4 regions of the Rhizobium sp. AB2/73 genome follow, and region 2 is predicted to be linked to each of the others. Evidence: predicted binding sites of a transcription regulator. Region 2 holds the regulator's gene; each other region holds the start of a gene.
What was found. Region 2 encodes LexA, which represses DNA repair genes until DNA is damaged. Its sites were predicted from a motif close to TGTTCNNNNTGTGTTCNG; they were not measured.
Positions count from the first base shown of each region.

Region 1: I8E17_RS09995 (ribonuclease) is a predicted target of LexA. The motif match lies at 3,153-3,170, and genes of this name have one in related genera.
Region 3: I8E17_RS18865 (2'-5' RNA ligase family protein) is a predicted target of LexA. The motif match lies at 2,222-2,239, and genes of this name have one in related genera.
Region 4: dnaE (DNA polymerase III subunit alpha) is a predicted target of LexA. The motif match lies at 1,439-1,456, and genes of this name have one in related genera.

Region 1 is NZ_CP067071.1:2,008,088-2,015,640, reverse strand. It holds gene I8E17_RS10010 (CaiB/BaiF CoA-transferase family protein) at 1-1,087, opposite strand, end outside; gene I8E17_RS10005 (DMT family transporter) at 1,106-2,065, opposite strand; gene I8E17_RS10000 (alpha/beta hydrolase) at 2,085-3,017, opposite strand; gene I8E17_RS09995 (ribonuclease) at 3,184-3,930, shown strand; gene ettA (energy-dependent translational throttle protein EttA) at 4,056-5,705, shown strand; gene I8E17_RS09985 (metalloregulator ArsR/SmtB family transcription factor) at 5,899-6,924, shown strand; gene metF (methylenetetrahydrofolate reductase [NAD(P)H]) at 6,926-7,553, shown strand, end outside.
Region 2 is NZ_CP067071.1:1,389,664-1,397,216, forward strand. It holds gene I8E17_RS07015 (ComEC/Rec2 family competence protein) at 1-917, shown strand, start outside; gene lexA (transcriptional repressor LexA) at 898-1,620, opposite strand; gene I8E17_RS07025 (VOC family protein) at 2,040-2,927, shown strand; gene kdsA (3-deoxy-8-phosphooctulonate synthase) at 2,924-3,763, shown strand; gene eno (phosphopyruvate hydratase) at 3,912-5,186, shown strand; gene I8E17_RS07040 (septum formation initiator family protein) at 5,405-5,716, shown strand; gene pdhA (pyruvate dehydrogenase (acetyl-transferring) E1 component subunit alpha) at 5,874-6,917, shown strand; gene I8E17_RS07050 (pyruvate dehydrogenase complex E1 component subunit beta) at 6,934-7,553, shown strand, end outside.
Region 3 is NZ_CP067071.1:3,843,535-3,851,087, reverse strand. It holds gene I8E17_RS18890 (NAD(P)H-dependent oxidoreductase) at 1-1, opposite strand, end outside; gene I8E17_RS18885 (DUF4180 domain-containing protein) at 274-648, shown strand; gene I8E17_RS18880 (GNAT family N-acetyltransferase) at 666-1,217, shown strand; gene I8E17_RS18875 (methylated-DNA--[protein]-cysteine S-methyltransferase) at 1,257-1,820, opposite strand; gene I8E17_RS18870 (hypothetical protein) at 1,959-2,096, opposite strand; gene I8E17_RS18865 (2'-5' RNA ligase family protein) at 2,320-2,931, shown strand; gene I8E17_RS18860 (SulP family inorganic anion transporter) at 2,954-4,597, opposite strand; gene I8E17_RS18855 (LysR family transcriptional regulator) at 4,687-5,568, opposite strand; gene I8E17_RS18850 (quinone oxidoreductase) at 5,659-6,633, shown strand; gene I8E17_RS18845 (MFS transporter) at 6,891-7,553, shown strand, end outside.
Region 4 is NZ_CP067071.1:1,007,408-1,014,960, forward strand. It holds gene I8E17_RS05040 (ABC transporter ATP-binding protein) at 1-186, shown strand, start outside; gene I8E17_RS05045 (DUF5680 domain-containing protein) at 196-663, opposite strand; gene I8E17_RS05050 (hypothetical protein) at 743-1,336, opposite strand; gene dnaE (DNA polymerase III subunit alpha) at 1,693-5,187, shown strand; gene I8E17_RS05060 (L,D-transpeptidase family protein) at 5,250-6,521, opposite strand; gene I8E17_RS05065 (GH25 family lysozyme) at 6,716-7,553, opposite strand, start outside.

The sequences.
Region 1 (7,553 bases), 620 kb from region 2:
GTGTCCGCACGCTCGGAATGACGGTGCCGGCGCTATCCTCGAGATCGATCCTCAGGCCTCTCGCCACAATCTGCGGATCGGCAAACATGTCCTCGATCGTGTTGATGGCGCCGGCCGGAACGGCGTTGGCCTCGCAGGCTTTCAGCAGCTCCGCCTTGTTCCACTTCAGTGTCTCCGACGAGATGAAAGCCCGAACCTCGTTGCGGTTGGCGACGCGGGCCTTGTTGGTCGCATAGCGCTCGTCATCGGCCTTGCCTTCCATGCCGAGAATGGCGCAAAGGCGGCGGAACTGCCCGTCATTGCCGACAGCAAGGATGAGATAGCCGTCGACCGTGGGCACGACTTCGTAGGGCGAGATATTGGGATGGGCGTTGCCGAGCCGCGCGGGCGGCTTGCCGGAGATCAGATAGTTCATGTTCTGGTTGGCGAGCACGGCCGATTGCACATCGAGCAGCGCCATGTCGATGAGTTGTCCTTCGCCAGTCTTCAGAGCGTGGATCAGGGCGGCCTCGATTGCCGAGACGGCATAGATGCCCGTGAAGATATCGGCAATGGCAACGCCCGCTTTCATCGGCTGTCCGTCCGGTTCGCCTGTAATCGACATGAAGCCGGACATGCCCTGGACGATATAGTCATAGCCGGCGAGACTGGCATAGGGTCCGGTCTGGCCGAAGCCGGTAATCGAGCAATAGACGATGCGGGGATTGATCTTCTTCAGGCTTTCATAATCCAGCCCATACTTCACCAAGCCGCCGAGCTTGAAATTCTCGATCACCACGTCGGCCGTCTTCACCAGCCGGCGTACCAGCTCTTGGCCTTCCTCGGTCTTGAGATCGGCGATTACCGAGCGCTTGCCGCGATTGGCGGAGTGATAATAGGCAGCGGAGAGATTTTCGCCGTCCTTGCCCTCGACGAAGGGCGGCCCCCATTGGCGCGTGTCGTCGCCGCCGTCGGGATTTTCCACCTTGATGACATCGGCGCCGAGGTCGGCCAGCATCTGCCCGGCCCAGGGGCCGGCAAGCACGCGGGCAAGCTCAATGACACGAATACCGGAAAGCGGAGGTTTCTTGGTTTTCTGGTCTGTCATGTCGATCCGCTCTCTCGCTTAGGGCGTGAATGCAGTTTCAGATGTATCGGATACGAGCTTGGAAGCAAAGCGCCGCTCCCGCCAGAGAATGTAAAGCCCAGAGCCAATGATGATGAGAATGCCGAGCCATTTGATCGCATCCGGGAAATTGTCGAAGACGAGCCAGCCGAAGATCGTTGCTGAAACGATCTCGAAATATTGCAGCGGTGCGAGCGTCGAGGCTTGTACTGCGCGATAGGCATAGACCGTTAGGATGCCGGAGGCCGCCGCAGTCGCGCCGACGCCGAGCAAATAGAGCATTGCCTTCAGATCCGGAATAACCGGATAAAGGATTACAGATCCCGTCGCCTTGCCGATGCCAAGCAGGATCAGACTGAAGCCTATACCCCATAGGCCGGTTTGGAACTGCAGCGGCCACGCATCTTCGCTATGGGAGACGACGCGCGTGATCATCACATAAATCGCAACGCAGAGCGCCGTGACGACGGGCAACAGGGCGACGAAACCGACTTCCTGGAAGCTCGGCTGGATGATCAGCATGGCACCAAGAAAGCCGACTGCGCAGGCCGTATAACGACGCCAGCCAATGGTTTCCTTGAGGAATATGCTGCTGAGGATGGTGAGCATCATCGGCTCGACGAAAAAGATGGCAATGGCATCGGCCACTTCCATGACCTGCAACGCGCTCACGAACGAGACCATGGACAGCGTCAAAAGGGCGGCGCGGATCGCGTGCGCGCCGCTATGGCGCCACGACCATACGCCCCACTGTCCGCGTAAGGCCATCATGGGCAAGGCAAAGAGCGACTGAAAGATGAAGCGCGCAGCGGTGACTTCCGCCGGCGGAATGGTGGTTGCCGCGAGTTTGGAGAAGATATCCATGACCGGCGAGAGGACGACGGATAGAAACATCATCGACAAGCCGAAGGTCAGCTCCGATTGCGGCAATCGGACCGAGGAGCCGCTGGAGGTGTTCATTGCAGAATTTCCTTGAGAATCAGGTCTTTGCTACCGCCGTTCTGCACCAGTCGGCAAATCGGGAGATGGCGTCCTCGGCACCGATTTCGTTGAGCGTCTCGTGCCGCATGTCGGGATAGATCTCGGTGGTGATACGAGAGAAGCCGGCTTTTTTCAAATGCTTTGCCAACCAGGAAATCGCTTTCGCACTGTCGGTAGCCGGATCCTTGCCGCCGCCGACGAGATGAATCGGCATGTCGCGGCGGAGACGATCGAGATGCGCCTTGTGTGGTGCGCGGAAGGTAAGTTCGAACAGGTCGAGCCAGAGCGAGACCGAGGCATCGAAGCCGCAAAGCGGATCAGCGATATATTTGTCCACCTGCCCAGGAATACGCGAGAGCCAGTCGAAATCCGTGCGACGGTTGCTGATCGATTTACTCCAGGTGCCGAAGGTCAGTTTCGGCAGCGGCCCGCTCGGGACGTCCGATCCCTTGAACATGCGCTCCGTCTTCAGGATGAGCTGGGCGGCTCGCCCCGCGACACCCGGATTGAAATTCGAGTTCCAGACCGCGACGCCATCGAACTTGTCCGGATGCGTCACGACTGTGTTCAGGCTGATCAACCCGCCCATGGAATGGCCGAAGAGGATGATCGGCAGGCCGGGATGGACGCCTGCGGCGAGCTCGCGCATAGCGAGCACATCGGCGATGACCTGCTCGACACCATTTCTCCGGGCAAAGCGCCCGATCGGCGCGTCAGGAGCGGTCGTCTCGCCATGGCCGCGATGATCGTGGGCATAGACATGGAAGCCTTGGCCTGCCATCGCATCGGCAAAGGCCTCGTATCGGCGGGAATGCTCGGCAAGACCGTGCGATATCAGCAGGATGCCGCGAGCATCGGTTGCCGCCGGCAAATGATGGTAGGCAAGGGTTGCGCCCGTCGGACTTTTCAGGCGCTTCGTCTCGGCGAACATATATTCGTTCCTCCCCAGTTGGACGAAAGGTTATCATCCGCCCGAATGCAATGGATAGGTGGTAAAGCTCACAGAAAATAAATCTTTCCGAGCGCTGCGATTCAGGATTGCGCCCGCTCGCTCAAACTGCTTATTTGTTCCTATAATGTTCTAGCTGGAGGCAAGAATGAAGCCGTGGCTTCGGGTATTTGCAGTTGTATTTATTTCTGTCGGGACGGCGGCGAGCGCCATGGCGCAGGAACATAGCCGCGGGCGGACGCGCTTTATCCTGGCGGCGAGCTGGGAGCCGGCATTTTGTCAGACGAACCAGAAGAAGGCGGAATGCCGGAATCAATCGTCGAACAACCATGACGCGACGAATTTCTCCCTGCATGGTCTCTGGCCGATGCGGCAAGAATATTGCGATGTTTCAGAGGATCTGAAACAGGCGGATCGTGGCCGCGACTGGAAGGACCTGCCGGCGGTACAACTTTCCCAAGACGTGAAGGTGAAGCTCGATAAGGTAATGCCGGGCACCCAATCCGGCTTGGAACGGCATGAATGGATCAAGCACGGCACCTGCACGAAGCTCAGCGCCGACCAATATTTCTCCATCGCTGCTGGACTGATCGCCGAACTCAATACATCTGCTGTGCGCGATCTCTTCGCCCAGAATATCGGCAAGGAGCTGGATGCCGAGAGCATCAAGGCAGCCTTCGACCAGAGCTTCGGCGAGGGCGCGAATGCGCGTATCAAGATGAGCTGCCGCCGTGTCGGCGACGTCAGGATGATTTCGGAGTTGACCATCGGTCTCTCGGAAGATGCGATCGATCCCCAACCAGGCAATGAGCCGCGGCTCGCCAAACTGATCCAAGGTGCCGGCAGCACGGCTTTCGGCTGCGACCGGGGTGTGGTGGACGCGGCCGGCTTCTGAGAAAATACGGCTTTTCTGACGCGGATAATGCCCTCGGACGAGGTTTCGCCGTTGCCCGAGGGCGGGGTTTCCCCTACATAGCGGCACAACTCGCAACGCTATTCGTCCGTGGAGCAACCCAAGCTATGGCACGTCAGTTTATTTATCATATGGCCGGTCTGAATAAGTCCTATGGCGCCAAGAAAATTCTCGAGAATATCCATCTCTCCTTCTACCCCGATGCCAAGATCGGTATTCTCGGTCCGAACGGCGCAGGTAAGTCGACGGTGCTACGCATCATGGCCGGCCTCGACAAGGAATATACCGGCGAAGCCTGGCTGGCCGAAGGCGCCACCATCGGCTACCTGCCGCAGGAGCCGCAGCTCGATCCCAACAAGACGGTTTTCGAAAACGTCATGGAAGGCGTTGCCAAGAAAACCGAAATCCTCAATCGCTACAACGAATTGATGATGAACTATTCCGACGAGACGGCGGAAGAGGGCGCCAAGCTCCAGGACATCATCGACAGCCAGAACCTCTGGGATCTGGAAAGCCAGGTGGAAATGGCTATGGATGCATTGCGCTGCCCGCCGCGCGATGCCGAAGTCACCAGCCTTTCCGGCGGTGAGCGCCGCCGTATCGCGCTTTGCCGCCTGCTTCTCTCGCAGCCGGACCTGCTGCTGCTCGACGAACCGACCAACCATCTCGACGCCGAGACCATTGCCTGGCTGGAAAAGCACCTGCGCGACTATCCGGGCGCCGTGATGATGATCACGCACGACCGCTACTTCCTCGACAATGTTACCGGCTGGATTCTCGAACTCGACCGCGGCCGCGGCATTCCATACGAAGGCAACTATTCCGCCTATCTGCAGGCCAAGGCCAAGCGCATGCTGCAGGAAGCCCGCGAAGAAGCTGGCCGCCAGAAGGCGATCAGCCGCGAACAGGAATGGATCGCCTCCAGCCCCAAGGCCCGTCAGGCCAAGTCCAAGGCGCGTATCAACGCTTACGAACAGCTGGTCGATGCTGCTGAAAATCAGCGTCCTGGTGATGCGCAGATCATCATTCCGGTCAGCGAGCGTCTCGGCCAGGTGGTCATCGAGATGGAGGGCATCACCAAGGGTTTCGAAGGTCGTACCCTGATCAACGATCTATCGATCAAGCTGCCGCCCGGCGGCATCGTCGGCATTATCGGGCCGAACGGCGCCGGCAAGACGACCCTGTTTAAGATGATCACCGGTCAGGAAAAGCCGGATTCCGGCTCGATCCGCATCGGCGAGACGGTGCATCTCAGCTATGTCGACCAGAGCCGCGACGCGCTTGATGGCAATAAGACGGTATGGGAGGAAATCTCCGGCGGCGCCGAAATCATCAAGCTCGGCAAGTTCGACATGAACTCGCGCGCCTATTGCGGCGCCTTTAACTTCAAGGGCGGCGATCAGCAGCAGAAGGTCGGCAGTCTCTCTGGCGGTCAGCGCAACCGCGTGCACCTGGCCAAGATGCTGAAGTCCGGCGGCAACGTGCTTCTGCTCGACGAACCGACCAACGACCTCGATACGGAAACGCTGGGGGCGCTGGAAAGCGCGCTCGAAAACTTCGCCGGCTGCGCGATCATCATCAGTCACGATCGCATGTTCCTCGACCGCCTGGCCACACATATCCTGGCCTTTGAAGGCGACGGCCATGTCGAATGGTTCGAAGGCAATTTCGAAGATTACGAACAGGACAAGGTCCGCCGCCTCGGCCCCGATGCTCTCAATCCGGGCAGCCAAGCGCATAAGCGCCTGACACGGTAAGTTTGCTGTCTTTCCGTCATGGAGAAACCCCGGCACGTCCGGGGTTTTTCTTTGCCTCGGGCAGGACGCATATATTCCTCAGCCGACAAAAACTAACAGGTTTCCGACATTCAGCCGGGCTCTTCGGCGATTAGCCCTTGCGGAACTCATTCAAATCACATAAAGATATCTTTATATCTTGATTGGGTGGGAAATGACGGATCTGGTTAAACTCGGCTTGGATGACGTAGTAGACGTGCTGAAGGCGGTCGGTGAGCCGACCCGGCTGCGTCTCCTGGCGCTACTGGCGGCCGGCGATCTCACAGTGACCGATCTTACCGAAATTCTCGGTCAGTCGCAGCCTCGTATTTCCCGACATCTCAAGCTGCTCGGCGAAGCCGGGCTGATCGATCGTTACCAGGAGGGCGCCTGGGCCTATTTCCGCCTGAAGCAGGAGGGCAAGGCCGTCACGTTGGCGCGCAGCCTGCTGCGCCATACCGCCGAAAAGGATACGGTACTGTTGCGTGACGGAGAACGTCTCGCCTCCGTAAAGCGTATTCGCGCCGAGCGCGCGCAGGCCTATTTCAGCCGGAATGCCGCCGAGTGGGATGAGCTGCGTCGTCTCCATGTCGCGGATGAGGATGTCGACAAGGCGCTGATCGATCTCATCGGTCCGCAGCCGATCGACTCCTTTCTCGATCTCGGCACGGGTACGGGCCGGATGCTGCAGCTTCTGGCTGGGCATTATCGTCGCGCCGTCGGCATCGATGCCAGCCGTGACATGCTGGCCGTTGCGCGCGCCAACCTCGACCGGGCCAATATCACCGCTGCCTCAGTGCGGCATGGCGATATTTTCAACCTGCCGCTCGAGCAGCAGGATTTCGATCTGATCACTATCCATCAGGTGCTGCATTTCCTTGATCAGCCGGAGGTTGCCATCAATGAGGCCGCCCGAATGCTGCGGCCCGGCGGCCGGCTTGTCATCATCGACCTCGCGCCGCATGGGCTTGAATATCTGCGTGACGAACATGCGCATCTGCGTCTCGGCTTCTCGCATCAGACCATGTCGGATTGGCTGAAACTGGCGGGGCTGGATGTGGAGCGCGTGCAGGATCTTCATTCGGGGAGGGAAGGCGGTCAGGCGCTGACCGTGACCATCTGGCTGGCGCGCGACCCGCGGTTGCTGATTGCGTCCGACCAAGGCCACCAGTCATCCCCCATTCTTGCCGGGAGAGTATGATATGTCTTCAAGCTCAGAAAGCCATAACGCGGGTATCCGCATCTCCTTCGAGTTCTTTCCGCCGAAATCGGAAGAGGCCGAGCAGCAGCTGTGGAACACCGTCGAGGAGCTCAGCGATTGGGACGTTGAGTTTGTTTCGGTTACGTATGGGGCAGGTGGTTCGACCAAAGCACCAACGCTTTCCGCTGTGCGCAAAATGATCCATGAGACGCCGTTCACGACCGCATCGCATCTGACCTGCGTCGGTGCCACGCGTGAGGACACGCATCGGGTGATCGACGAGTTTCTGGCTACCGGCGTTCGCCGTTTCGTCGCGCTGCGCGGCGATCCGCCGGGTGGTGTCGGCGCGGCCTATCAGCCGCATCCGGGCGGCTATGCCAATGCTGCGGAACTGGTGCAGGCTTTGCGCGAGCGCGGCGATTTCGATATTTCCGTCTCTGCCTATCCTGAAAAGCATCCGGAAAGCCGCGATACGGCGGCCGATATCGATATGCTGAAGCGCAAGGCGGACAATGGTGCCGACCGGGCCCTGACGCAGTTCTTCTTCGATAATGATGCCTTCGAGCGTTATCACGATCGCGTTCGCGCCGCCGGCATCAAGATTCCCGTTGTGCCGGGCATCATGCCGA
Region 2 (7,553 bases):
GCATGGCGGCGATGCTGCTCATGCCGCTCGGTCTCGACGGGCCTTTCTGGAAAGTCACCGGAGAGGGACTGGAACTCGTTATCATGATCGCAAGAACCGTAGCCGGTTGGGGAGGCGATATTACCTTCGGTCGCCAGCCGGCCTGGCTGATGCCGACATTCATTATCGGCTTCCTGATCATGAGCATATTGCGGACCCGGCTTCGCCATCTGGGCCTGCTATTATCGCTCTTGTCCATGGGCTTGGCGGCATTCGGACCTGGCGTACCGAAACCCGACCTGATGATCTCCGAAGATGGCGTCCTGGTCGCGTTGCGCCAGGACGATATACTCGCGACCAATCGCGAGAGACCGCAGGCCTTCATTTTCGAACAATGGCAAAAGGCACTGGTCGCGGCGGACCATCAGCCTCCGACTATGCTCCCGGCTGACAGCCGACTTCCACAAATCGGTAAGGCAGATCGTTATAAGCGATTGAACAGTGAAGAACAGAAGGCGGTCCGCGTCGCAATGGAGGAGGCCTTGGACCGTACCATGCAGGGCAGTTTCGCCTGCCAGAAAGGAGCATGGTGCGCGGCCATGCTTGAAAACGGCGCGATATTGGTCACTATCGAAAACGCGGCCTACCTGCCCGCGGCTTGCGACACGGGGAACATTATCGTGACGCCAATCCGGCTACGGCTCGACCATTGCCGTTCCGGAGCGATGCTCATAACCGGTGCGACATTGCGCAAAACCGGCTCCATCGAAATGGCGCTTACCGCAGACAAGCCCATTATCTCAGCCGCATTCGAGGATCCGCAGCGTCCGTGGACCAGGCATCGAACCTATGATTGGCGCACCGGCAAATTCGACGCGCCAATTGCGCCAGCGTCACCCGCCGTCGACAATTCACCGGTCAGTGATAGCGACGAATAAGGCCAACGAGCTTGCCTTGAACTTTGACGCGGTCCGGTCCGAAGATGCGGGTTTCATAGGCCGGGTTTGCGGCTTCCAGCGCGATGGAGGCACCCTTGCGGCGGAAGCGCTTCAGCGTCGCTTCTTCGTCGTCGACGAGTGCAACGACGATATCGCCGGGATTAGCCGTCGTCGAATTGCGGATGATGACCGTGTCGCCGTCGAAAATTCCGGCATCGATCATCGAATCCCCTCGAACTTCAAGCGCATAATGTTCGCCGGATCCGAGCATGTCGGCGGGAACGGTAATATCGTGCGTATTGTTCTGGATGGCTGAGATCGGAACGCCGGCAGCGATGCGGCCCATCACCGGCACCGATGCCGAGCTATTGTGATCGTCATTTGCCACCTTCGACGGAGCGGGCGGGGCAACGGGCTGCGGCTTGCCGAGGCTGCCCTCGATAACGCTCGGTGAAAAGCCGCGGCGCTGCTGCAGGCTCGAATTATAGGCGTCGGGAAGCTTGATGACTTCGAGCGCTCTGGCCCGGTTCGGCAGCCGACGGATGAAGCCCCGCTCCTCCAGCGCCGTGATCAGGCGATGGATGCCGGATTTCGATGCCAGATCCAATGCATCCTTCATCTCGTCGAAGGATGGCGGAACACCGGATTCCTTCATGCGTTCATGAATGAAGAGAAGCAGTTCCTGCTGCTTGCGCGTCAACATCGTCTTGGAACCCCAGAATCAAGAAAAGCTGCGAAACAAATCCAGAACGGACACTATATGTTCCATATGTGTTCCGCAAGTGCTTAAATTTCGGTAAAGCCTTGTGAGGTCAGTTAAATAATTGCCATTTGCGAATGGATCGGCTCGGAACATCGGCGCGCTATATCTCCGTTAACCTGCAGAAAAATAAGAGAAATGCCGTTCTACTCGCTTCCAGGACTTTGTTGTTCAGCCCGTGCGCCGAGCATTTGGATGAACAGGCCGCGCGGCTGCATGAGCCGGCCATGGGAGAGAATCGGCAATCACGTTTGCGAGATTGCCTTCGATCCATGTCGTGTGCTCCGGGTGTTCCATGCTTCCATCTTGAATTGCGCGGGGGATGGGCGCAAATCTGCTGCCACAAGCAAACGGGAGAAGCCATGATTTCGTCTCCGCATCCGCTGGATCACCTCGTGCTGCCAACCGTCGACATCGCTTTGGCGCGCGAGCGCCTCGGCAAGCTCGGTTTTACGGTGGCTCCGGATGCGCGCCATCCCTTTGGCACACAGAATGCCTGCGTCTTTCTTGCCGATAAAACCTATTTAGAGCCTCTGGGCGTGGCATCGACGGAGCAGTGCGAGAAGAGCATCTTGGATGGCAACGTTTTCGTTGCTCGTGACCAGGCTTATCGCTTCCGGGTCGGCGAAAATGGCTTTTCGACCGTGGTATTCGGTACGGATGATGCGGTGGCGGATGACAAGCGCTTCAAAGAGGCGGCGATTTCTGCGGGACAGATGCTGGATTTCTCCCGTCCCATGAAGATGCCGGACGGCACCGAAACCACAGCCGGCTTTCGTCTTGCCTTTGCCGCTGATCTGCGTGCGCCGGATTTTCTCGCCTTCTGCTGTCAACGCATCAATCCCCTTCCGGCTGACAGAAGCGTGCTGGAGCGCCATGAAAACGGGGTGACCGGCATCGCGCGCGTGGCGCTTTCCGCGCCGCAGCCATCAGCCTATCGCCGCTTCTTTGAAGACGTTGTCGGCAACCCACAAATAACGGAGCATTCCTTCGGTTTGACCGTCAAGGCAGCTAACGCCGATCTCGAGATTTTGACGCCGGAAGGCATGGAGGCCTTCTATGACCTGCCTGTTTCTGCTGACGATCCGGGACTCAGGGCACGTGCAATCCTTTTCAAGACGCGCGATCTTTCCGTGACATCGTCGCATTTCACTGCTAACGGCGTCACCTATACGCGTAAGAACAATCGTCTATTGGCGAGGTTGGCGCCCGGTGAGGGCGCGTTGTTCGCCTTTGAGGAGACAAAATGAGCACAAATTCCGAAGTCACCGTCGGCGAGGGTGCCTCCAAGGTCCTTTTTTCCAATACTGCAAAACTGTCGCTTATCGCCGGCCCCTGTCAGATGGAAAGCCGCGATCATGCGTTCATGGTTGCGGGCGTCCTGAAGGAACTCTGCGGCAAGCTCGGCATCGGCCTTGTCTACAAGTCCTCCTTCGACAAGGCGAACCGCACATCGCTGTCGGGCAAGCGTGGCATCGGCCTGGAAAAGGCGCTGGAAGTCTTTGAAGACCTGAAGAAGGAATATGGCTTTCCGGTCCTGACCGACATCCACACGGAAGAGCAGTGCGCCATCGTTTCCAAGACGGTCGATATCCTGCAGATCCCGGCTTTCCTGTCGCGCCAGACCGATCTTCTGGTTGCCGCCGCCAAGACCGGCCGCGTGGTCAATGTCAAGAAGGGCCAGTTCCTGGCGCCATGGGACATGAAGAACGTGCTTGCCAAGCTGAACGATAGCGGCAATCGGAATATTCTTCTCTGCGAGCGCGGTGCCTCCTTCGGCTACAACACGCTGGTCTCGGATATGCGCTCGCTGCCGATCATGGCGGCGATGGGCGCGCCCGTCATCTTCGATGCGACCCATTCCGTGCAGCAGCCTGGCGGGCAGGGCGGCTCGACCGGCGGCGACCGCCGCTTCGTCGAGACACTGGCGCGCGCGGCCGTCGCCGTCGGCGTTGCCGGTCTTTTCGTCGAGACGCATGAGGATCCCGACAATGCACCGTCCGACGGCCCGAACATGGTCTATCTGAAGGATATGCCACGGCTTCTGGAGAAGCTGCTGGCCTTCGACGCCATCGCCAAGGCTTGAAACGTAGCCGGCATTCAACAGGCTGACATGAATTTACGTTACGGGCCTGCAGGAGTGCCAAATCGCGGCGCGGATCGCCATTGTAATTTCCGCGCCTTCGACTAATACGATTTAAATCGATTTATAAACCAGCGAGCAGGAAACTATCATGACCGCAATCACCGACATTATCGCCCGCGAAATTCTCGACAGCCGTGGCAATCCGACTGTCGAAGTCGATGTCTACCTCGAAGATGGCAGCTTGGGCCGCGCGGCTGTACCGTCGGGCGCGTCGACCGGCGCGCATGAAGCCGTCGAGCTTCGCGATGGCGGCAAGCGCTATCATGGCAAGGGTGTCGAGAAGGCCGTCGAAGCTGTCAACTCGGAAATCTTCGACGCCATCGGCGGCATGGACGCCGAAAACCAGATCCAGCTCGACAACATCATGATCGAACTCGACGGCACGCCGAACAAGTCACGCCTCGGCGCCAACGCCATCCTCGGTGTCTCGCTCGCCATCGCCAAGGCTGCTGCCCAGAGCGCCAACCTGCCGCTCTACCGCTATGTCGGCGGCGCTCATGCGCGCTTGCTGCCGGTTCCGATGATGAACATCATCAACGGCGGCGCTCATGCCGATAACCCGATCGACTTCCAGGAATTCATGATCCTGCCGATCGGCGCTGACTCGATCCGCGAAGCCGTCCGCATGGGTTCGGAAGTCTTCCACGTCCTTAAGAAGGAACTGGCATCGCAGGGCCACAACACCAACGTCGGTGACGAAGGTGGTTTCGCACCGGGCCTTTCCAGCGCCCCGGCAGCTCTCGACTTCATCATGAAGTCCATCGAGAAGGCCGGCTACAAGCCGGGCGACGAAATCGCTCTCGGCCTCGATTGCGCCTCGACCGAATTCTTCAAGGACGGCAAGTACGTGCTCGAAGGCGAAGGCCGCACGCTGGAATCCGGCGCCATGGCTGAATACCTCGCAGAACTCGCAGCCAAGTACCCGATCGTATCGATCGAAGACGGCATGGCTGAAGACGACTGGGAAGGCTGGAAGACGCTGACCGACTTGATCGGCAAGAAGACCCAGCTCGTCGGCGACGACCTGTTCGTCACCAATTCCGCTCGCCTGCGCGACGGTATCCGCATGGGCGTTGCCAACTCGATCCTCGTCAAGGTCAACCAGATCGGCTCGCTGACCGAAACTCTCGACGCAGTCGAAACCGCGCACAAGGCCAACTACACCGCCGTCATGTCGCACCGCTCGGGCGAAACGGAAGATTCCACGATCGCAGATCTCGCCGTTGCCACCAACTGCGGCCAGATCAAGACCGGCTCGCTGTCGCGCTCCGACCGTCTTGCCAAGTATAACCAGCTCATCCGCATCGAGGAAGCACTCGGCCCACAGGCAAAATATGCCGGCCGCTCCATCCTTCGTGGCTGATATCTGACCTGTCGGATCCATCCGGATCCACGGCAAAATTATTACTTGGATTGAACCGCGCTTTCGGGCGCGGTTTTTTGTTGGTCCCGACTGTTAGAGTCAACGGACGGTTAATCTCTACGGGTTAAATTAGCTCTAGGTGTTTGATTTGATGTGATCTTGTTCGAAGCGCATTGGCTTTCGGGAGATCGCGGAAAGCCAGAGCGTGACGAGCGAGTATGTGGACAAAGTATCATAAGAAGAGAAGGTTCGGCCGTCTCATCCTTCCCGCCATCACCATCGCTTTTGTGAGCTACTTCGGTTATCATTGCATTCATGGCGATTACGGCCTGAAGGCGACCGAGGTTTTCGAGAAGCGCCGCATCGATCGTGCAAAGGAATTGGCTGAGCTTGTCGCCAAGCGCGAACACCTTGAAAAGGAGGTCGCGCTGTTGAGTGACGGCTCTCTGGATAAGGATATGCTCGATCAGTATGCACGCTATCAGTTGACCTATTCCAAGGCGAACGAGATCGTCATCTTCAACAAATAGCCATAATTAACCGAATTCCGGTTAATCGCGTTTTTGCAAGTTACATCAATGACTTGCGAAGAATATGAGCCATGCAATTATAGCATTGCTGTGGCGGGCAATCTTCCCTATGTTACGCCTCACCATAAAACGAGGCTACTCACACAGGGAGGGTTGAATGGCGCCGCGAAAAAACGCGACCGTTTCCAGCCGTAAGACAGCATCAAGGCCTGCCAAGGAAACCAATGGCGGCCCGATCGCAGATTTCGATCGTGATGCGGAGCTCAAGGCTTACCGTGAGATGCTCCTGATCCGCCGCTTTGAAGAGAAGGCCGGCCAGCTTTACGGCATGGGCTTCATCGGCGGCTTCTGTCACCTTTACATCGGCCAGGAAGCTGTCGTCGTCGGCATGCAGATGGCGCTGAAGGATGGCGATCAGGTCATCACCGGCTATCGCGACCACGGCCATATGCTGGCGACCGGCATGAGCGCCCGTGGCGTCATGGCCGAGCTCACCGGACGCCAGGGCGGCTATTCCCGAGGGAAGGGCGGCTCCATGCACATGTTCTCCAAGGAAAAGAATTTCTACGGCGGCCACGGCATCGTCGGCGCCCAGGTTTCGCTTGGCACCGGTCTCGGCTTCGCCAATTGGTACCGCGGCAATGACAATGTCAGCGTTGCCTATTTCGGTGACGGCGCCGCCAACCAGGGCCAGGTCTACGAAAGCTTTAACATGGCGCAGCTCTGGAAGCTGCCCGTTATCTTCGTGATCGAAAACAACCGCTACGCCATGGGCACCTCGACGGCTCGCGCCACCGCGCAGGCGGATTTCTCCAAGCGCGGTGCGTCCTTTGGCATTCCCGGCATACAGGTCGACGGCATGGACGTCCGCGCCGTCAAGGCCGCGGCTGACGAAGCCGTCGCGCATTGCCGCTCCGGCAAAGGCCCGATCATCCTGGAAATGCTGACCTACCGTTACCGTGGTCACTCCATGTCCGACCCGGCGAAGTACCGCTCCAAGGACGAAGTGCAGAAGATGCGCTCCGAGCACGACCCGATCGAGCAGGTCCGTGTTCGCCTGCTCGAAAAGGGCTGGGCGAGCGAAGACGATCTGAAGGATATCGACAAGGATGTCCGCGACATCGTCGCAGACAGCGCCGATTTCGCCCAGAACGATCCTGAGCCGGATGCATCCGAGCTCTACACCGACATTCTGCTCTAAATCGGGGAGGGACACTATGCCCATCGACATTCTCATGCCCGCCCTTTCTCCGACGATGGAAGAGGGTACCCTTTCGAAATGGCTCAAGAAGGAAGGCGACAAGGTCGTTTCCGGTGACGTCATTGCCGAAATCGAAACCGACAAAGCCACCATGGAAGTGGAAGCCGTCGACGAAGGCACGATCGGCAAGCTGCTGATCGATGCTGGCACCGAAGGCGTCAAGGTCAACACCAAGATCGCCATCCTCTTGCAGGACGGCGAATCCGCCGATGCCATTTCGTCCGCCAAGGCTGCTCCCGCTGCCGAGCCGGCAAAGACCGAAGCTCCTGCCGCCGCTCCGGCGCCGGCCGCTGCTCCCGTTCCGGCCCAGCCGAAGGCCGTTGCTCCTGCCGATCCGGAAATTCCGGGCGGCACGGAGATGGTGTCGATGACGGTGCGTGAAGCACTGCGCGACGCCATGGCCGAAGAAATGCGCGCCAACCCGGACGTCTTCGTCATGGGTGAAGAAGTCGCCGAATATCAGGGCGCCTACAAGGTGACCCAGGGTCTGCTTCAGGAATTCGGCGCACGCCGCGTGATCGACACCCCAATCACCGAGCATGGTTTTGCCGGTATCGGCGTCGGTGCCGCGATGGC
Region 3 (7,553 bases), 1.6 Mb from region 2:
TGGCGTTTACTCCATATATGTGCATAATACACTTAATTGAAGTCAATCCAGCTTGTAAAGGTGCAAAATACACATTTTGACGATCAAAGATCGAAGGCGGCGTCCCGGTCGCGGTGCTCGCGCCTCCGGCAACGCGCTTCCACCCCCGACGAACCCCACGGGTTGCATATGGTGGGCCTAGGAACACCATGCGCCACATGATAGCTATCCTCACCAGTCACAGGGAATGATGGCGAAAATTCCTATTTCAATAGCAGGCAAAGTCGAACCAGCATGTACACAGTCAAAGAATTCTCCGGCCGAAAAGTCGTTATCGGCGATGACAACGGTCCGCTCCTCGCCAGCGAAAGGGACGTGAATGACTGGGTCAGCGCTGCATGGGACGCTGAAGCACAGCTGGTGGTCGTTCCGACATCACGGCTGAGCCACGAGTTTTTCCGGCTCTCAACCCGCATTGCCGGCGCAATCATCCAGAAATTCGTCAACTATCGTTCGCAGCTCGTCATTCTCGGCGACATCTCCGGATGGATCTCGGACAGTAATGCCCTGCGCGATTTCGTCCATGAATCCAACAGGGGTCGCGAGGTCTGGTTTCTGCCCGATCTGGATGCGCTTGCGGAGCGCCTGCAGCAGAATGCCCAAAGCTAAATCAAAGGTCTGCCTTTATGGAAGTAACGCTTTCTCCGCCGCGACTGGAAACCGAACGGCTTATCCTGACGGGACATACGGTCGATGACTTCGAGCCGCTTGCGGGCATGTGGAGCGATCCTCTGGTCGTGAGGCATATTTTCGGCAATGTGGTCTCCACTTCCAGGGAGTCATGGATGCGGATGCTGTCCTATCATGGTCTATGGCCGCTGCTCGGGCATGGCTATTGGGCAATCCGCGAGAAATCCTCCGGCCGCTATGTCGGCGATCTCGGCTTTGCCGACTTTCACAGGGTGATGGAACCGCCAATCAGGGGTGTTCCGGAGGCCGGCTGGGCACTGGCCGCGTGGGCGCATGGCAAAGGCTTTGCGACGGAAGCCCTGGCGGCCGCCGTCGCCTGGCTCGACCAGCAGCCGCGATTTGATCGCACCGTCTGCCTGATCTCGCCCGACAATGCGGCCTCGATCCGTGTTGCCGAAAAAGCCGGCTATGGCGATCCGAAGCCGGTCCACCTGAACGACAAGGAGACGCTGCTGTTTTCCCGCGCCCGTCAGGAGCCGAAGGAATAGGGGGCGGGCAGCTTTAGCCGCGCACCCGGCTCGACTGGCTCAAAACGCCAGCGACTGCTGCACCGGCTTCGGCGGCGCCAGCTGAACGCCTTCCAGTTCCAGCATGCGAGCCTTCGAATTGGAGCCCCCCGGCGCGGAAAAGCCGCCGAGCTTGCCGCCAGCCGCCAGAACGCGATGGCAGGGAATGATAAGCGCTACCGGATTCTTCGCCATGGCCTGCCCGACATCACGCGCAGCTTCCGGCCCTGCGCCAAGCTGCTTGGCCAATGTGCCGTAGGTCGTCGTATGGCCCCAGGCGACCTGGCGGGCGGCATCGTAGATCTGTCTGAAGAAGGCATCCTGCTCGCCGAGATCGAGCGTGACATCGGAAAAATCGATCTCCTCACCGGCAAAATAGCGCTTCACCTTGGCGACCACTCTCGCAATCTCCGTGCTCGGCGTGCCGGGCTGCGCGTTCGGCAAACGCCGCAGAAGGAGGCGTTCGGTCGCGCCCGCATCCTTCGTCGGCAATTGAAAACGCAGCACGCCGGCCTCGTTCCAGGCGATGCCGCAGAAGCCGCCGGCGGTTTCGAAGATCAGATAATTTTGCCTTGTCTCGTTCATGACGAAAGCTCCCGTGTTTCCACTTGTCATGAAAATCGCCCTCGGGAGCGCCGAATTCAACCCGATTCTTGCGGGGAACGAGAATTGCCACCGTTTTGACGGCCGCGGAACGGATTCAGGGCGATTGACAGAACAGGATCAATATCCGCCGCCGGTCGGAGGCGTGTTCAGCGTCATGCCGCCACCGGAATTGCGTTCGCCCGATGTCGAACAGGAAACGATACCAAAGCCGATGAGAGCTAAAACAACGGCCGCAAAGACTGATCTGATGAACATGATCGTGATCCCTTGGGTGAGATAGGGCACGCAGGCCCGAACATGGAATGAACAGATCAGGCCATCTCTTTATTCGATCGCATTTTGAAATGACGGATGTCAGTATTCTGACTTATTATCTGCCATGTTCTTGTTTTGTTCTTGAAATTATAACCGTCGAGACATATGCTCTAGAGATCGGAAGACAAAAGGAGGCAGAGCCAATCCAGCTTTGAATGAAGCCATGCACCACGCCGATCAGTTGTCATTTGATCTCGGCAAACTGCCAATTAATCGCAAGGGTAAAGGCTCGCCAAAGCGCCGGCAAGCACTCTACTTTGCCGCGTTGCCAGACCCGGAAATCGCTAAATTGGCTGCAGAAATGACCGTCGACCAAAGTCGGCGAAACGGGTTGATGCGCACAGCGAGAAAGCATGATCTTTACCATGCCACCATCTATCCCATCGACATTGTCTCCCGCTCACAGGAAGAAGCCACCTTCGCTGCGTTGGAGGCCGGGTCAACCATCTGCTTAAAATCGTTTCCCCTGACATTCGATCGGGCAGGCACATTCGGCAACGGCAACAACCGTCAATATGTACTCTGGTGCAGGGACGGAAACGAGGGGCTAGCGACACTCCGTCGGGAATTGGATGCCGCAATGCAAAGCATGGGCTTCGAAAGCGGCACATCTGGATCGTTCCAACCCCACATGACACTGTTTTACTGCAACCACATTCTTCCCGACGTGATTTTGGAAGTGCCGATCGCCTGGACGGTCAAAACGTTCACGCTGGTCAACAGCTTTCAAGGCGACGGCGAACATGGCCATGTCTGGCATTGGCCGTTGTTCTAAATCGGAGTTCTAAACCTAGCACTTACGGTTTCGGAACAGGTTCAACTGTCGCCATCACAGCCGCCACGGCATCATCGACGCTGAAGCTGCAGCGCTTGTCGACGTCGGCAACGCCCGCGACCGTCATGAGATCGCGAACGCGGTCATGCACGCGGGCGAACTGGACCCGGAGGCCGGCTCGCTGCATCGCGCTGTCGAACTCCATCAAGGCGTCCATCGCCGTACTGTCGATATCGGAGCTTTCTTCCAGGCTGAGAATAGCTGCCTGCAACCGGGCTTCGTTGCGGCTGCCGGACAATATCTCGCCGAAGATCGTATCGGCATTGCCGAAAAACAGGGTTTCGCCGGGGCGCCAGATGGCAATGCCCGGTATCTCGGACGCATCGTCATGCCTGCTGACATCGACGAAGTCATGGCCGTTGTTGAGCCGCCCCAAACGGGCGACATGCGGCGAGGCCAGACGATGCATCATGGCGGCAAGCGAGAGCGCGATCGCCAGCAGCATGCCATTGAGAACGCCGAAGGCGAGCACACCGACAGCGGCGCCCACTGCCACGTAGAAATCGCGATGCAGGCGGCGCAGGCGCAGAATGGGGCTGGGGTCGAGCGCATGCGTCAGAGCCGCGATCACGACGGCGGCGAGCACCGGTTCCGGTAGAAGCGCCACCAGCTGTCCCGCACAGGCAATCAGGATCGCCAGGCCGATTGCAGCGAAAACGGTCGTCGCCCGCGTCTTCGCGCCAGCCGCCTCACTGGCAAAGCCGGCGGAAAAACCGGCGCCGACCGGCATGCCCTGAACGACGGCGCTGGCGAGATTGGCAGCACCCAACGCACCAAGCTCGCGATTGACCTCCAGCGTCTCGCCGTAACGCAGGGCGAGTGCACGCATCGTGCCCCAGGATTCAGCAAAGAGGATGAGGACAAGGGGCACGGTGAACTGCGCCAGCCGCGAATAGGCGGCCCAGCCAGCGTCCGGCGGCGACGGCCATTGCGGCAGGATCGCGATGGGGCCGACCAGCTTGACCCCATGGCTTTCCAAGCCGAACAGATAGGAGGCGAAGATGCCTGCGGCGAGCACGAGGAAAGCGCCGGGAATGCCCTGCAATCGCTTCAAGAGCAGCAATGCCGCCAACGCGACGATGCCGACTATGACGCTGATCGGATTCCACTGCAGAATAGCGCCGAAGAGTGCCACCGCGTAGGTCAGGATATTCGAGCCCTGCACGGGCACGCCCACCAGAATCGGCAGCTGATGCAGTATGATGGTGATCGCCAGCCCGAGCGCGAAGCCCCGCAGGACCGGCCGCGAGATGAAACCAGTGATGCCGCCCAGGCGCAAGACACCGGCGATGACGAAGAGAATGCCGGCGAGCGCCACGGCAACCGTGGCAAGCCCCGCCTTGATCGTGGCATCGCCCGGCACCACCGCCAAGGTGGCGGCGAGAATGGCTGCGGACGAAGATGTGGGAGAGACGATGGCAAAGCGGCTGCGGCCGAATATGGCATAGACGAGACATCCGGCGATGCCGGCGAGGATTGCACGATGCGGCGGCAGACCGGCAATGCCTGCGTAAGCGACCGCTTCCGGCAGCATCAGTCCGGCAACCGATATGCCCGCGACCAGATCCGCACTATCCACCACGAACCAACTGCCCAGCTTCGTCATCGATCACCGACCGTAAGTATGGTCCATCCATCTATGGATAGAGATTCGCCGCCTGGCTGCAACAGGAAAATGCGGGGTGGAATCTGGACTTATAGGGCGCTTTCCGAGGCGTCTCGCAACGGGCAGCTTTGACCGACCACATCCGCAACGAAATCCATAACCGCCCGGATGGCAGGCGAGCGGCGGAGATCCGGATAGGTGACTAGCCAGAGGTCGCGCGTCGGCGACGGGATCTCCGTCGGCAGGCGCACCAATCCCGCCTCCCGATCGCCCAGAAATCTCGGAAGCGCCACGACTCCAAGTCCGGCACGAGCGGCCTCGAGCTGGCCGAAAACATCCGTGGCGCGGAAGACAATCGGACGGCCATTCAGCAGACTGCGAAGCCAGGTCTGCTGGGTCAGATGCTCCATTACCGCATCATAGCCGATGAACACCCAGTCCTCCTCGGGCGTTTGCGCCACGGACGGGATTGCATATAGACCGAAGCTCATGGCGCCGATACGCCGGACCAGGAGGTCACTTTCCTCCGGCCTGGTCATGCGCACGGCGATATCGGCCTCGCCGTAATTGAGCGCGACACTGCGTGCAATGCCGGCAATGGTCAGCGTGATATTGGGATGATGGGTATGAAACAGCGCGGCTTTCGGCGCCAGGAGATTGGCGGCGATCGACGGCGGCGCGCTGACCTTGACTGCAGCGGAAAGCCCGGACACCGCGCTTTTCGAATAGCGTCTGATCGCCTCGGCATTTTCCTCCATACCCGCCACCAGTTCGGCGATGGCGCGGCCATCAGCCGTCAAGGGCGAGGTGCGCGGCCGCCGGTCGATGAGGCGCAGGTCGAGCGACCGCTCCAACGAAGCAATGCGCCGGCCGACCGTCGCGTGATCGACGCCCAGCTCCCGCGCGGCTGCCGAAAGCGAGCCGGTTCTAGCCAGGGCGGCGAAGTGAAGAAGGTCCTGCCAATCAATCATTGGTGCATTATTGCACAGATATCGTGAGTGAATACCGAATTTATTCCCATGGCTATTTGTGGTCAGAAATCGTCCGAAAGGAGAATTCCCATGCCCCTAGCAATCGCCATTACCAGCCCTGGCGGCCCCGAAGTCCTGAAAGCCACCGATCTCCCCGCTATCGAACCTAACCCCGGCGAAGCGCGAATCCGCCAAAGCATCTCCGGCGTCAATTTCGTCGACATATATGTCCGTTCCGGGCTTTACCCGCTGCAACCAGGGCAAAATGTGCTCGGGTTCGAGGGCGCAGGCATTATCGAAGCGCTCGGCGCCGATGTCGGCGAGTTGAAGGTCGGCGACCGTGTCGCCTATATCGGCTATCCGATCGGCAGCTATGCCGAGGTGCGCACGCTGCCTGTCAGCCGCCTCGTGAAATTACCCGACGGTGTCAGCGAACGGGCTGCCGGCAGCACGATGCTGCGCGGGCTGACGGCGCAAATGGTGCTGCAGAAGGCCTATTCCGTGAAGGCGGGCGAATGGGTGCTGGTGCATGCGGGAGCCGGCGGTCTCGGTCAGCTCGTCACGCGCCTTGCCAAGCGGATCGGCGCGAACGTCATCGCTACCGTGGGTTCCGAAGCCAAGGCCAGCATTGCCTATGAAGCAGGCGCAGACGCGGTTCTCCTGCACACATCCCGGGACTGGGTCGAGGAAACGCGCCGCATCGCCGATAGCCGTGGCGTGCATCTTGCCGTCGACGGGATCGGCGGGACCATGTTGTCCCAGACGTTTGCCGCCGTTCGTCCTTTCGGAATGGTCGCAAGCCTCGGCCAGGCGGCCGGCCCCATTCCGCCGATCCGGATAGAGGAGCTCGCCGCGCCCCGCGCCATCGGCCTGTCGCGCCCGAGCGTACTCACCTATGCCAACGATCCCGAGCTTTATCGCCAGGGCACAACGGCTTTGATGGCCGCGCTGCAGGACGGATTGATCAACCCGATCGGTGCGGAATACGAGTTGAAGGATGCGGCACAGGCCCATGCCGACCTCGAGGCCGGCCGAACCACGGCCAGTGTCGTCCTGACGATGTGACGCCTGATGAGCGGAGCCTCGTGGCGGGCTCCGCTGACGACAATGTCGAGCAGCTTCAGCTCTCACGCACAATCAATTCATCCCGTCAATGACTTTTGCTGCAAGGCAGCAATTCGTTGACCACGCCTGCTTTTGCCTGATACCGGTTACCCGTGGCGACGCTCGGCCTCCGGCCGCCGCCATGGCTATCCGAACGAATCCCGTCCTTCGTGGCAAACACCATGGGCGCCGCTGCCGGTGCCCGCAGGCGATATCCCGTGAACACTGCCTCCCAGACCATCCGGCCCACTTCGACCTTGTCTCTCATCTCGATCGTCGCGCTGACATTCTTCGGCTACCTTGCCATCGGATTGCCGCTTGCGGTGTTGCCGACCTATGTCGACAGCAGCCTCGGCTTCGGCGTCGTCTGGGCCGGCATCGCCGTCAGCACGCAATATGTAGCGACCATCGTCAGCCGCGCCCATGTCGGGCGGCTCTGCGATCAATATGGGCCTCGCCGCTCGGTCTTTCTAGGCTTCCTTGCCTACGGTCTGTCGGGTGCACTCACCATCGCTTCCACCTTTACGATCCAAGTCCCGGCAGCAAGCCTTGCCCTTCTGCTTGCGGGCCGGCTGGCGCTCGGCATCGGCGAGAGCTGGGTGAGCACGGCGGCGATCACTTGGGCGATCGGCCTGATGGGATCGCGGGAAACCGTGCGCATCATCTCCTGGAACGGCATCGCCACTTACGGCGGCATTGCGCTCGCCGCCCCGATCGGCGCCTGGCTGCAAGGGCAATACGGCTTCTTCGCCATCGGCGTCGTCACCATCATTCTTGCGGTTGCCGGCTTCATGCTGGCGCAAACGCGGCCGCCGGTTCCGGGCGTAAAGGAAAAGGGCATCGGCACCGGCCAGGTGCTGAGCCGCGTTGCACCGTACGGC
Region 4 (7,553 bases), 380 kb from region 2:
GTGCTGCTGGCCGACGAGCCCACCGGCAACCTCGACCCGGCAACGGCGCATTACGTCTTCGATGCACTCGAGGCTCTGGTGCGTCAGTCGGGTCTTGCGGCGTTGATTGCCACCCACAATCACGAGCTCGCAGCCCGCATGGATCGCCGTGTCACGCTGAGTGAAGGCAAAGTGGTCGAGGTTTGATCGTTTCCGTCAGGGAACGATCAGGCCACCGCGATAATCCAGCTCATAGGCCTTGTGCTCATTCACCATGATGGCTTCGTGCCCGATAAAGTGGTCGCACGATCCGGTGCTGCGGTCGATATAGCGGCCATAGACATGTTCGAATTCGAAGCCGCCTAGAAAACGTTTTTCATGCTGATAGAGGCGCAGAAGTGCCGCCTTAATAACCATGCCGGCTCGCGTTCCGTCGATCAGATCGGGCTCGACGATATGGCCGAAATAATTCATGGCCCATACAGGCTGGTCATCATGCCAGACGAGTTCCTGTCCCGCGAAATCCGTGCCGCCGAAATAGCTGTCGAGATAGCGCCAGCGGCCGCTCGCATAACCGATGTCATGCGAGCCGTTTCGGCAGGACGGCAGCCTCTCGCCGTCGCCAACATAGGTCTCGGCTTTGGCGGCGACAATAAAATCGTTCAGCTCGGCAAGATCCGGCATGACCCTCTCCAATTTTGGTGAGCTGCCAAGATGCCATTCAGCGTGGCTTTTGTAAAGAACAAAAAGAGAACATGCGCTGCTATTTGCCGTTTCCACAGGCTTTCTGACCGATATCATCTTGCCAGTCCCGGATGCTCACCGTCTTGGCATCGGCCTTCAGCATCTTGCCGTCCTTCGTCACCTTGCCGGTCAGAACGTTGTAATCGCAGCTATAGCTGTTGTTGGGTTCAAGGTTGTCACGAAAATCGTAGCTATAGCCGGCAACCAAAAATGCGTTGTTGCGGTAAGCGAGCGTCAGCGTCTGGTGCCAGCGGTCGCGCCCGATAGCATCGTTCTGCGAGGTGATCGCGATTGAACCGTTCGGCAGTCCGGCGATCGAGGGTTCCTGGCCGTAGATGCCACCGGGCTCTGCGCGACCCCATACCTTATCAGGAGCGGCGGCGGCCAGCTTCAGTAGCTCATGTTCCTTGTCGCGGAGATAGATATAGATTCCGATCTCATAATCGGCCTGGCCGTTCGGCGGCATCGTCACCAGCAATGCAAGGTCCGGCTTGCCGTCCTTGTTCCAATCGCCGATCGCCGCGTCGATGATGCGGTCTGAAGCGATGGTCTCTTCGGCGCGAGCCGCAGTTGCAGTCAAAAGAAGAATGAGAGCGCAGCCAAGGGACTTCATCGTAATCTCCCGGGTTTGCCTCTGCATAGCGCGAGGCCGCCTCGGCGTCCATTACAGGCTGAAAAGTCGTCTGATGAAATTTCTTGATGCATCTATTGACTCTCGAACAAAAATGGAACAAAAAAGAAACATAACGAGTAAGGAGCGCCTAAATGACCGACATTATTCGAGACGTTGCAGCATTCACTTCCATCGTCATGTTCGTTGCCAGCTTTTCCCTTATCATGATGGCGATGTAAATTTTGTCCCCCATTTGCACATGCTGTTCCCATATTTGATGGGAGCAACTTCTGGACTTTACGGTCCGCAATGCCGAAAATGCTGCTGATTCATTCAGGCGTGCGGAAGGGTATGAAATGGCGGATGCAGGTGGCAGCGGCGCGGCAGCGCCGGTCGGCGAAATGCCGGAATTCGTGCACCTCAGGGTTCATTCCGCCTATTCTCTGCTAGAGGGCGCATTGCCGCTCAAGAAGATATTGGCCAAGGCTGCCGGGGACAGTCAGCCGGCCATTGCCATCACCGATACCAACAATCTGTTCGTTGCCCTGGAGTTCTCGCAGAAAGCGATGGACGAGGGGCTGCAGCCAATCATCGGCTGTCAGGTATCGATCGATATGGAAGACGGCGGCGAGGGCGAGAGGCGCGGGCCGCAGCAGGCTTTGGCGAAGCTGCCATCCATCGTGCTGCTTGCCGCCACCGAGCAGGGCTACGAGCGCCTCGTCGATCTCGTCAGCCGCGCCTATCTCGGCGGCGAGGGCAACCATGCCGTTCACATTGCAGCCTCATGGCTGGACGAGATCGGCACGGAAGGGTTGATCGCGCTCACCGGTTCGCTGACCGGCCCGGTTGACATGGCGTTGAAGGAAGGCCATGCGCCGCAGGCGCTTTCCCGTCTGCTGGCCCTGAAACGCCTGTTCGGCGACAGGTTATATGTCGAATTGCAGCGTCATGGCACCTATGATCGTCGCCACGAGCAGAAAATGATCGCGATGGCTTACGAGCATGAGATTCCGCTCGTCGCCACCAACGAAGCTTTTTTCCCGACGCGGGACGATTATGATGCGCATGACGCTTTGATGGCGGTGGCCCACAATGCCATTGTCTCGGACGATACGCGGTTCCGCCTGACGCCGGATCATTATCTCAAGAGCCGTGCCGACATGGCGAAACTCTTCGCCAATCTGCCCGAAGCGCTGGAGAATACGGTCGAGATCGCCCGCCGCTGCTCCTTCATCCTGAAGACCCGCAAGCCGATCCTGCCGCGCTTCACCGGCGCCACGGATGATGCGGAGGAGGCGGAACGCGCCGAGGCCGCCGAGCTGCGCGCTCAGGCGATCGAGGGTCTCGACCTGCGTCTCGCCTCGCTCGGCATGGCGCCGGGCTATGCGGAAAAGGATTATCGCGAGCGGCTGGAATTCGAACTCAGCGTTATCGAGCGCATGAAGTTTCCCGGCTACTTCTTGATCGTCGCGGACTTCATCAAGTGGGCCAAGCGTCACGATATCCCTGTCGGCCCGGGCCGCGGTTCCGGTGCGGGTTCGTTGGTTGCCTATGCTCTGACCATCACCGACGTCGATCCGCTGCGCTTTTCGCTGCTGTTCGAGCGCTTCCTCAACCCGGAACGCGTCTCGATGCCGGACTTCGATATCGATTTCTGCCAGGACCGGCGCGAAGAGGTGATCCGTTACGTGCAGGCCAAATACGGCCGCGAGCAGGTGGCGCAGATCATCACCTTCGGTTCGCTGCAAGCGCGCGCAGCCTTGCGCGACGTCGGTCGCGTGCTCGAAATGCCCTATGGCCAGGTCGACAAGATCTGCAAGCTGGTACCGAACAATCCCGCCAATCCGACCCCGCTCAGCAAGGCGATCGAGGAGGAGCCGCGCCTGCAGGAGGAGGCGGACAAGGAGCCGGTCGTCGCTCGTCTGCTCGACATCGCCCAGAAGATCGAAGGCCTCTATCGTCACGCCTCGACCCATGCCGCCGGTATCGTCATCGGCGACCGTCCGCTGTCGAAGCTCGTGCCGATGTATCGCGACCCGCGCTCCGACATGCCGGTCACCCAGTTCAACATGAAATGGGTGGAGCAGGCCGGTCTGGTGAAGTTCGACTTCCTCGGCTTGAAGACGCTGACTGTCCTCAAGACGGCCGTCGATTTCGTTGCCAAGCGCGGCATCTCTATCGATCTTGCCAGCATACCGCTCGACGACAAACCGAGCTATGAGATGCTCTCGCGCGGCGAGACGGTCGGCGTGTTCCAGGTGGAAAGTGCGGGCATGCGCAAGGCGCTGATCGGCATGCGTCCCGACTGCATCGAGGATATCATCGCGCTCGTAGCGCTCTATCGTCCCGGCCCGATGGAGAACATCCCGGTCTATAATGCCCGCAAGCACGGCGAGGAAGAGATCGAATCGATCCACCCGAAGATCGACTATCTTCTTAAGGAAACCCAGGGCGTTATCGTCTATCAGGAACAGGTGATGCAGGTCGCCCAGGTGCTTTCCGGCTATTCGCTCGGCGAAGCGGATCTTCTGCGCCGCGCCATGGGTAAGAAGATCAAGGCGGAGATGGACCAGCAGCGCGAGCGCTTTGTCGACGGAGCCATCAAGAACGGCGTTTCGAAGGGTCAGGCCGACGTCATCTTCGATCTGCTCGCGAAATTCGCCAATTACGGCTTCAACAAGTCGCATGCCGCCGCCTACGCCATCGTCTCCTACCAGACCGCCTATATGAAGGCGCATTATCCGGTGGAGTTCCTGGCAGCGTCGATGACGCTCGATATGTCCAACACCGAAAAGGTCAACGACTTCCGTCAGGATGCCAAGCGGCTGGGCATCGAGGTCATCGCGCCCTCCGTGCAGACCTCGTTCCGCCATTTCGAGACGGGTGATAACCGCATCTATTATGCTCTGGCGGCCATCAAGGGCGTCGGTGAATCCGCCGTCGACCATATCGTCGAGGTGCGCGGCGACAAACCCTTTGCTGGCATCGAAGATTTCTGCCTGCGCATCGATCCCAAGCAGATCAACCGCCGCGTTCTGGAAAGCCTGATCTGCGCCGGCGCTTTCGATTGCTTCGAAATCGACCGCGCCCAGCTGATCGCCGGCCTCGACCGCATCATGGGCTATGCCCAGGTGGCGCAGGAAAACAAGCGCAGCGGCCAGCACGACATGTTCGGAAGTGCCGCCTCCGGTCCGGAAAAGATCGTGTTTCCGCCCTATACGCCATGGCTCGCCTCGGAGCGTTTGCTGCGCGAATTCCAGGTGCTCGGTTTCTATCTGACGGCACATCCGCTCGATACTTATAAGAGCGTGCTCGACAAGATGCGGGTGCAGCCGTTTGCCGAGTTCTCCGCCGCCGTAAAGCAGGGCGCCAGCAACGGCCGTCTCGCCGGCACGGTGATCTCCAAGCAGGAGCGCAAGACACGCACCGGCAACAAGATGGGCATCTTCGTCTTCTCTGATGCCTCGGGCCAGTTCGAAGCAGTGCTTTTCTCGGAGACGCTCAACCAGTATCGTGACGTGCTCGAAGTCGGCAAATCCTTCGTCATTACCGCCCAGGCGGATGAGCGCCCGGAAGGCATCAGCCTGCGCCTGCAGACGGCGCAGTCGTTGGAGGAGAAGTCGTTGCAGATGCAGAAGGCACTGCGCGTCTATGTCCGCGATTCCGGCCCGCTGAAAGCCGTTGCCGCGCATCTGAACGCGAAGGGCGATGGCCTGGTTTCCTTCATCGTCATCAAGGAGGAAGGAATGCGCGAGGTCGAGGTGGCACTGCCGGAGAAATATCGCATCACGCCCGAAATCGCTGCTGCCTTGCGCACGGCACCCGGCGTGATCGACGTGGAGCTGGTCTGAAGCAACTCCAGGAAAAGTGGATAGCGCTTTTCCGTCCGGAATTGCGTAAAAACAAAAAGGCTCTAACCCTTCTTACCCAGCGCACCGTTGTTGGTAATGGTGATGAAATCGGTCTCGTTGCCGGTTTCCGGTCCAACACCGGTATCGGAAATCGTCAGTGACGATCCGGCTGTCAGCAAATCCTCGATGCGGTGACGGATATCGTCGGGAATGGTGATGCGATTGAGCGCCTGTCCGGCTGCGTCGAACGATTGCGATTGCTCCTCGCTGGTGATGCCGTAGCGCTTCTTCGTCTGCTTGCTCAAATCTTCTTCGAGCGTCATGCCGAACCAGTCGGCCTTTCCGCTGATCCGGTCGATCGCGTTGGCGGTGAAGAAATGCACGCCGAGCGCTTCTTGCGGCTCGGCGATAATTGCAGGCCCTTCGAAGAGCGGCTTGAAGTTCTGGCGGACCATGATCGCACCGTTCGGCGGTTCGCCCTTGCCGGCGGCGGCATAGACTGCCTTCATCAGCGCGGGACTGACAAGGCCGCCCGTCGTCTTGATATCATGTGCCTTCTTGAAGTCTTCGATCGCCTGCACTGTCGCCGGCCCGAGTATCCCGTCGGGTGTTCCGGTGATAAAGCCCATTCCATTCAGGATGCCCTGTAGGTCGCGCACGTTTTCGCGCAGCCCGCGCCGGGTGATGAGGATGCTGAGCGGCGCTGGATCGGCCGGTGGCGCTAGAGTCTCCTGTGCCTTCGGTATCTTGATCGAGGTTAGGTCATTCGTCGCGACCTGCAACGGTTGTGCCTGCGGCAGGAAGCTCGCGGTCATGGGACGCAGTTCGATGCCGGAAAACAGTGCCGGCGGTGGTGCTGGCAGCGGCTGGAACAGCGTCGCGTTTTCGAATGGCTGCGGCACGAGCGGCTGATCGGCGATGACGACATGGACGCCGCGCTCGGTCATTTGATAGAGCATCTTGGCAAAGGCCTTCGGCATGCGCACGCAGCCATGGGACGCCGGATAATTCGGCACCGAGTTGGACTCGTGCAGTGCGATCCCCGACCAGGTCAGCCTCTGCATGAAGGGCATGGGCGAGGCCGAGTAGAGGTTGGACTCGTGATAAACCTTCTTTTCCAGAATGGAGAAGATTCCGCTCGGGGTCGTGTGCCCGCGCTTGCCGGTGGAAACCTTCGAAGTCGCGATCACCTTGTCGCCGTCATAGACCGCAAGCGACTGCCTGTCCTTCGACACCACGATCTGCAGGGTGCGGGCATCCGGCGCAGCAAAGACGGGATGAGAAAGGGCGGTGGCTGACAATAGCGCCAGTCCAAGCAACAAAAATGGCTTCATAGACACAACCAAAACGCAATACTCGTTGTGCCGAAGGTTAGACTTCGAAGTTTAAGGAAGACTTGCCGAAAACTCATGCCTTTCCGCGTCCATGAAAACGTGAGTTCGCCGAACGCCAGCCCAATACGGCATCGCCGAAGCGGAGCGATCAAACTCTGCTTCGGCGATGATTGAAATCTCGAGCTTATGTGCGATCAGTGGACGTTGGAGGCCACCCAGTTGTGCCAGTCCTGCTCGCTGCCGTGGAAGGCGTTGAGGTCGATCCTGCCTTCGACGCCGTGGGATACCCCGGAGCCGGAATATTGCCAGAACAGCCATTTCCGGCCCGGATAGACCTTGGACGGATGTTGAGCCACGGCGCGCAGCCAGAAGGGATAGTCGAGCAGTTCGCCGCTCAGATTATCGCGATAGAAATCCGGTGCGGTGTAGACGATCGGGCGCTGGCCGTAATGCTTTTCCAGCTTGTCCATAAAGACCTGCATCTTGGCGAGAACCTGCTCGCGCGAAGGACGTCGCTTGCAGCTCGACTCGCCATTCCATTCGACGTCGATGACAGGCGGCAGCGCTCCGGCCTCCTTGGGCACGTTGCGGATGAACCAGTCCGCCTGCTCTCCCGCAGTCCGGCACCAATAGAAGAAGTGATAGGCGCCGTGCTTAAGGCCGGCCTGCTGGGCGGCACGCCAGTTCTTCTTGAACATGGGATCGAGATGATCGCCGCCGTCCGTTGCCTTGATGTAGACGAAGTTCGCACCCTGGGTGCGCAGCGTATCCCAGTCGATCTCGCCCTGCCAGCGCGAGACGTCGACGCCATGGACGGCGAGCTTTCGGGGCGAAGTGGACGTACCGAAGTTGATCGGCTTGGCATCCCGGAAACGATGGCTGTAGATCTGCATCGGCTGCTGCCTCAGGGCGCGGGGCATCGGGTTTGATGGAGAGAGCATGGCGAGCGGCCGCTGCAGCGGCACGGGTGCATCACTATCGTCGCTCTGATCGGAAGGCATGATCCCCTCCGGGCGGAGGTTCGTCGGCATG